DNA from 2 places in the Alteromonas sp. 38 genome. Region 2 is predicted to be linked to the other one. Evidence: predicted binding sites of a transcription regulator. Region 2 holds the regulator's gene; the other holds the start of a gene.

Region 1 (3,424 bases), 1.3 Mb from region 2:
ACCTGGTTTAGCCCAACACTATGGCTCTCTGTCATCTTTGCTTGGATCAGTTTTTCACTTATTGCAGTTAGTAGCGCCTACTTGCTTAACTATCCTGCATTGTTCAGAAAACGTGAAGATGGTTCAATCCCTATTTATATTCGGTGGGTCTTCGTTCCATTTTTACTGGGAAGCTGGTTGTACAATGAGTATGCAAGGCGTACCGACAAGGTTCCTCCCTTCCAAAGAATAGATGACCAACTCTATTTAGGTTGTCGCATGTCTTCTCAACATGTGGATATGCTGAAAAACAACAATATTAACGCTATTTTAGACGTTACCGCCGAATTCGATGGCTTAGATTGGACAGCCTATCAATTGGATTTTGATTATTTAAACATTCCTGTTCTTGACCATACCAGCCCCACCCAAGAACAACTTACACTTGCAATTAACTGGTTAGATCAACAACTCGTTGAAGGTAAAAATGTCGTAGTGCATTGTGCACTTGGTCGAGGGCGTTCTGTACTAGTGCTAGCCGCCTACCTTTTAGCGAGAGAGCCCTCGTTATCAATTCTAGATGCGATGGACAAGATTCAATCGGTTCGAACGACAGCAAGGCTAAATAAACATCAGTTAGCGGCACTGGAAAAAATAAAGAATGGTGGAAGCTTGTCATTAACTAAGCGCCTTACCCTCATTGCCAACCCTGTTGCTGGCGGGGGTAAATGGGAAGTTGAAAAGGCCGACATTCTGGCAAGATTGAACGAAAAATTTAAAGTCACCGTTAAAGAAACAACAGAAGAAATAAACGGTGAAGCCTTGGCTAAAGAAGCCTTAGGCGATGGGGCACAAATTATCGTAGCTTGTGGTGGCGATGGTACCATTACTGAGGTGGCGAATGCCCTCACCGATAAGAATGTAACACTAGGGGTTATTCCCCTTGGTACGGCCAATGCCCTTTGTCAGGTACTTCATGGTTATGCTAGCAAAATTGTTCCCATCAGCACAGCGTGTGACGTCATTATTAACGGTAAAACTGCAGATATTGATACTGCCCAGTGTAATGGCAGAATGATGTTACTGGTTGCGGCTGTCGGGTTTGAAGAGCATATGATATCTGCCGCAGGACGAGGAGAAAAAGACTCTGGTGGACAATTTGCCTACCTTAAGGGGCTTTGGGAGGCCATTGGCAAAAACGAAAACCTTGGTCTTCAGGTAAAGTTTAATGATGAAGAAGCCCAGCACTTAGAAACACCAAGCTTAGTGATCGCCAATGCTGCGCCAATTACCACCGCACTCGCGCAAGGCGGAGACTTACCAGATGTGACTGATGGTAAATTAGATATCACGTGGCTAACCCCACAAGATTCATCTGACCGTCAATTACTCTCTTTGGCAGAGCTCGTCTTTGGTCCTGAAGATTACAAAACCAGTTCAGACAGTATCAGGCATAAACAGTCCCCATCGATATCCCTTTATTTTGACGAGGAAATATCTTACGCGGTTGATGGTGAGATATTCAGCGCAAGTGAAATCAGTATCACCACACACCCCGCGAGTCTCCGAGTATTAACGGGCATAGACCATGCGCAAAATAACAGTCAATTCACGACAGAAAAACGATAAGTAAAGATTACCGCAAACGCTATGTAAGAAATGCATTAATTAAGCGGCTGCTTATGTATTGAAACGATAATCAGCCGCTAAAAGCTTTACTTACAGTGACTTAGTGAACGCAATATAGTGGAACGCTTCTCGCATTGGTTAACGTGCTTTTTACGCCACATTTTAGTACAACTAGTTGAGGGATTACCGATGAAGATTTTCGAAGCGTTACGCCAAGATCATGAGAAACAAAGATTGTTACTTAAAATTCTCGCTGAGACCAGTGGAGACACGGCTGCACGCCGAGAGTATTACCAAGAGCTTAAAAATCAGCTCGAAAGTCATGCCATTGCGGAGGAGCGCCATTTTTATTCTCCCCTCCTTAAAAAGGATGACGCCGTAGAGTTAACCCGTCACGGTATTGCAGAACATCACGAAATTGATGAGCTAATCGAAAAACTGGATGAGACTAAAATGGACTCACCAGGATGGCTACGTCACTTGAAATCGCTTCAGGAAAAAGTTGAGCATCACCTTGCTGATGAAGAGCAAGAGTTTTTCCAGGTGGCTGGTCGACTTCTTAACGATTCTCAGAAGAATAAACTTGCCGATGCTTACCAAGAGGAAATGGCAAAAGAACTTGCGCCTCTTTAGGCTCAAGTGTTACTCAAATCATAACGATACGAAAAAGGCCAGTCATAGACTGGCCTTTCTTTTCATGCTTGGTTTTACTAAAAGTTAGTAAAATAAACTATCGTTTAGCGATAATGTACACGGCGTGGATAACACCAGGGAAGTAGCCTAACAACGTTAAAAGGATGTTTATCCAAAACTGAGCGCCAATACCAACTTGTAAGAACACACCTAAAGGAGGCAGTAAGATTGAAAGTATAATGCGAATAATGTCCATAATAATATCCTTGTTTTTGAAGTAATTTCACAGTTCACCCACTCTAACTGCGGTATTTTAAGTTTTTGAGCAGGCTTTGCTTTTATAATGCATATATACTGCCAACAATAAGGAATTTACTGGCACACGTCTATTCGCCTAAAGGTGAATTTTCTAACCATTCTTCTAGCGCATGCTTAGCCAATGGCCGGCTAATGAAGTAGCCCTGCGCAATATCACAGCCCCACTCTTTCAAAATATTTAGCGACATCTCGTCTTCTACACCTTCAGCTACCACTTTTAAGTCGAAGGCAGCAGCTAATCCCAGCACGGTATGCACGATTTGCTTATCGTTGTCGTCGGTCGCTAAAGACAAAATAAAGCTTTTATCAATTTTGATAGTATCGACAGGCAAATTTTTCAAATACGCGAGCGATGAGTAGCCAGTACCAAAGTCATCGATGGCAAAATGGAATCCCCTGCTCGTCAATGCGTTCAGGTTTTCAATGGCAAGTGAAGCATCGGCTACCAAATCACTTTCTGTGATTTCTAGCTCTAGGGCATCAGGCGAGAGAGCTGCATCGGTGAGTAAAGAAACCAGTTTATCGAGTAACGGCTTATTTTGAATATCTTGGGTTGATAGATTCATGGCTACTGTAAAGCCATAGCCTTTTTGCCTAAAGTAGGACAAATCAGTAATCGTTTGCTGCATAACCCAAGTTGTGACTTGTTCGATTAGTGCAGCCTGCTCAGCGATGGTAATAAATTCATCTGGGGGTACGAAACCAAGCGTCGCGTTATTCCATCTTATCAGCGCTTCCATGCTGCATACTTTCATCGTACTGAGATCAATTTTGGGTTGATACACCATAGAAAGCTCACTTTGATTGCTAGAAAGCGCACGCTTAAGCTCGGTGGTAATGGTTAAACGCCTAACGTACTTAGCCT
Region 2 (3,424 bases):
CGTCAAGCGCATCAAAATCGATGGCAGGGTTGCTGGTTACAATAATGGCGATAACGTGTTCTAAGCCCGGTAATCGACCGTGAGGCAATGCAATACCATTGCCAATACCCGTACTTCCCATTCGTTCACGGGCGAGTAGGCTATTTAACACTGTGGCCTGATCGATGTCGGGATTATTTTTAGCAGCAATGTCGCTAATAATCTCTAGAATACGTTTTTTACTGTTACATTGAACCGCACACTCGGTGCGGTCCAAACTTACTATGGCTTGAATTTCCATACTAATATTTAGTGCTTTTTCAGCTTTTCCTTATGCTTGATAACTTGCCTGTCGAGCTTGTCGATCATGCTGTCTATCGCCGCATACATGTCGGTGTTATGTGATGAAGCAAACACTTCTGCTCCGCTGAGGTGCATGGTGGCTTCGGCTTTTTGATTAAGTTTTTCGACGTTCAGGATGACATGCACATTAGATATGTGATCAAAGTGACGCTCTAGTTTGCTGAACTTAGTATCGACATAGCTACGCAAAGAATCAGTAATTTCGACATGATGACCGGTAAGGTTGATTTGCATATTTCGTCTTCCTTAAATTATCAAGGCCTTTAAATAAGGCTTTTGCGTTGGTTTGACGGCGGAATCGATAATGATTCCCGGTATTTTGCTATTGTCCGCCGGGCAACTTTGATGCCTTGTTCGGCCAACAATTGAGCAATCTTGCTATCGCTTAATGGCTTGCTGGGCGTTTCCGCAGCCACAAGCTTTTTAATTAGTGCGCGAATAGCGGTAGATGAACACTCACCACCAGATTCCGTTGCTACGTGACTAGAGAAGAAATATTTCAACTCAAATATGCCACGTGGGGTATGCATATATTTTTGCGTGGTGACACGTGAGATGGTGGATTCATGCATATCTACCATTTCTGCGACATCATTTAGCACCATTGGTTTCATCATTTCTGGGCCGTGCTCGAAAAAGCCCATTTGTTGCTGCACAATACAGTTTGCTACTTTCATCAAGGTGTCGTTCCTTGATTCAAGGCTTTTTATAAACCATTTGGCTTCTTGCATATGTGAGCGAATAAATTGCGAATCGCTGCTGTTTTTAGAGCGTCTGCTCATAGCGGCATATTGCTGATTTACGCTTAACTTTGGCAAGCTATCGGGGTTAAGTTCTACCACCCAGCGGCCATTCTTCTTGTTTACCGAAACATCAGGAATAACGTATTCCGGTTCTTTGGTAATTAATGCACTACCTGGACGAGGATTCAACGTTTGCAGTAAGCGCATGGCTTCGCGAAGTTGATCTTCTTTCAAACGGCTCTTGCGCATTAACGTACGGTAGTCTTTGCTGCTAAGTAGGTCCGAGTACTCATTGATAAGTTGTCTTGCTTCTGCAAGCCATGGCGTATCGTCTGAGAACTGGCGAAGCTGTACAAGCAAACATTCTTGCGGTGTACGCGAACCTGAACCGATAGGGTCGAACATTTGAATACGTTTGAGTACACATTCAACTTCGTCCATTTCCACCAATTCTTCTACGTCGTCAGAATTCACTGATTCTAAAATCTGTTCGATGGGGACGTTCAGGTAACCAGATTCATCGATTGAGTCGATAATGGCGGTAGCAATGGCGCGGTCGGTATCCGAAAACGGGGTTAACCGCATTTGCCATAGCAAGTGGTCTTGAATATTGTCGGTGGTTTCACCCTGAAACAGTTGGTCGTCATCATTATTTGATGGACCAGGGGCGGGAGCAGAAGAGGCCGAGTAATACTCATCCCACGTACTGTCGATTGGCAGTTCATCGGGAAGGTCGTTCTTTTCAAGCGCGTCACCTGCTTCTAACGAATCGCTAGATGCAGTAGGAGCAGCTTCTACAGAAGGGTCGTCGCCGTCCATGTTGTTTTTCTCAACAGGATGGTCATCGCCGCCTTCTTCAACTTCCAAAAGTGGGTTTGAGTCTAGTGCTTCCTGAATCTCTTGTTGCAGGTCGAGCGTAGACAACTGCAGCAGCTTGATTGCCTGCTGCAACTGCGGTGTCATGGTAAGTTGTTGACTGAACTTTAGCTGTAAAGATGGTTTCATCTACGTCTTATTTTTAAACTCTTGTTGTGAATATACCCGTGCTTAAAACTGAAAATGACAATTCGGTTACAGTAACTATAGCCTGAATTGTTCTCCTAGGTATACATCCCTTACTTTCTGATTACTTAAAACTTGTTCTGCTGTCCCTTGCGCGATGAGTTCGCCTTGGCTCACAATATACGCTTTCTCACACACATCCAGTGTTTCTCTTACGTTGTGATCGGTGATGAGGATTCCAATTCCTCTGTCACGAAGATGTTGAATGATCTTCTTTATATCATTAACCGATATAGGATCAACACCAGCAAATGGCTCATCAAGCAAAATAAATTGCGGATCAGCGGCTAATGCTCGCGCGATTTCTACCCGGCGACGTTCACCACCGGATAAACTCATACCCGTACTATTACGTATATGGTTGATATTAAATTCATCAAGTAGCGCATCGGCTTCTTGTTCTTGTTCCGCTGAACTCAACCCTTTACGGGTCTGTAAGATAGCCATGATGTTCTCAAACACCGTCAATTTTCTAAAAATTGAGGCCTCTTGCGGTAAATACCCAATTCCGCGTCGTGCACGCTCGTGCATGGGCTCATGGGTTAATTCGCTGTCATCAATACTGATTTTGCCCTTATCAAGGGGTACTAAGCCTACAATCATGTAAAAAGTTGTGGTTTTACCGGCACCATTGGGGCCGAGTAATCCAACGATTTGCCCAGTCGAAACTGATAAGCTTACATCGCGAACCACTTGACGGGCTTTATACGCCTTTGCAAGACTCTGTGCGCTCAACGTTGCCATGATTAGTTGCCGTCCGCCTTATCGCCTTCGTTATTCGATGACGCTTTACGTATTGCCTCAGGCGTAAATACCGTAGTTACTCTACCACCTTCACCGTCTTCGCCGCCTGTTGCAAGCAATTGTTCCGTGACCATGTCGAAAGTAATCTTGTCGCCTTGTACTTTGCTGGTATCTTGCTGTAGCTCTGCATTCCCTTGTAAAGAAATAGTTCGATTTACCACTTCATAGCGTATTTCGTTGGCTTTGGCGGTAACGGGGGCGCCATCTTCTAATTTTTGCGAGTAGCTGGCAGGTTTGCCGCGAGCAACAAATATCTCTCGTCCATCTCCTTCGCTGGCAATAACCTCAACTTCATCGGCATTTATCACCAAAGAACCTTGGGTAATTCGTACATCATCTTTAAACAATGAAGTTTTGTTTTTACCGTCAACAAATTGCGATTTAGAGTCAACTTTAATCGGTTTGTTGAAGTCGCTTTCAGCCGCTAAAGCCACAGTAGAGAAAAGGCTAACAGCGAGGCTGGTCGCTAATGC

What was found. The regulator sigma-54, encoded in region 2, starts transcription at its own class of promoters, with help from an activator protein. The targets are predictions, from matches to a motif close to GTTGGCACGNNNNTNGNNT.
Region 1: a site for sigma-54 is predicted at 1,725-1,743, ahead of FLAVO9R_RS09285 (hemerythrin domain-containing protein). Genes of this name have one in related genera too.

What each region holds. Positions count from the first base shown of each region.
Region 1 is NZ_LR733300.1:2,147,701-2,151,124, forward strand. It holds gene FLAVO9R_RS09280 (diacylglycerol kinase family protein) at 1-1,608, shown strand, start outside; gene FLAVO9R_RS09285 (hemerythrin domain-containing protein) at 1,798-2,241, shown strand; gene FLAVO9R_RS09290 (YqaE/Pmp3 family membrane protein) at 2,339-2,497, opposite strand; gene FLAVO9R_RS09295 (bifunctional diguanylate cyclase/phosphodiesterase) at 2,628-3,424, opposite strand, start outside.
Region 2 is NZ_LR733300.1:834,513-837,936, forward strand. It holds gene ptsN (PTS IIA-like nitrogen regulatory protein PtsN) at 1-280, opposite strand, end outside; gene hpf (ribosome hibernation promoting factor) at 289-576, opposite strand; gene FLAVO9R_RS03560 (RNA polymerase factor sigma-54) at 606-2,090, opposite strand; gene lptB (LPS export ABC transporter ATP-binding protein) at 2,166-2,891, opposite strand; gene lptA (lipopolysaccharide transport periplasmic protein LptA) at 2,894-3,424, opposite strand, start outside.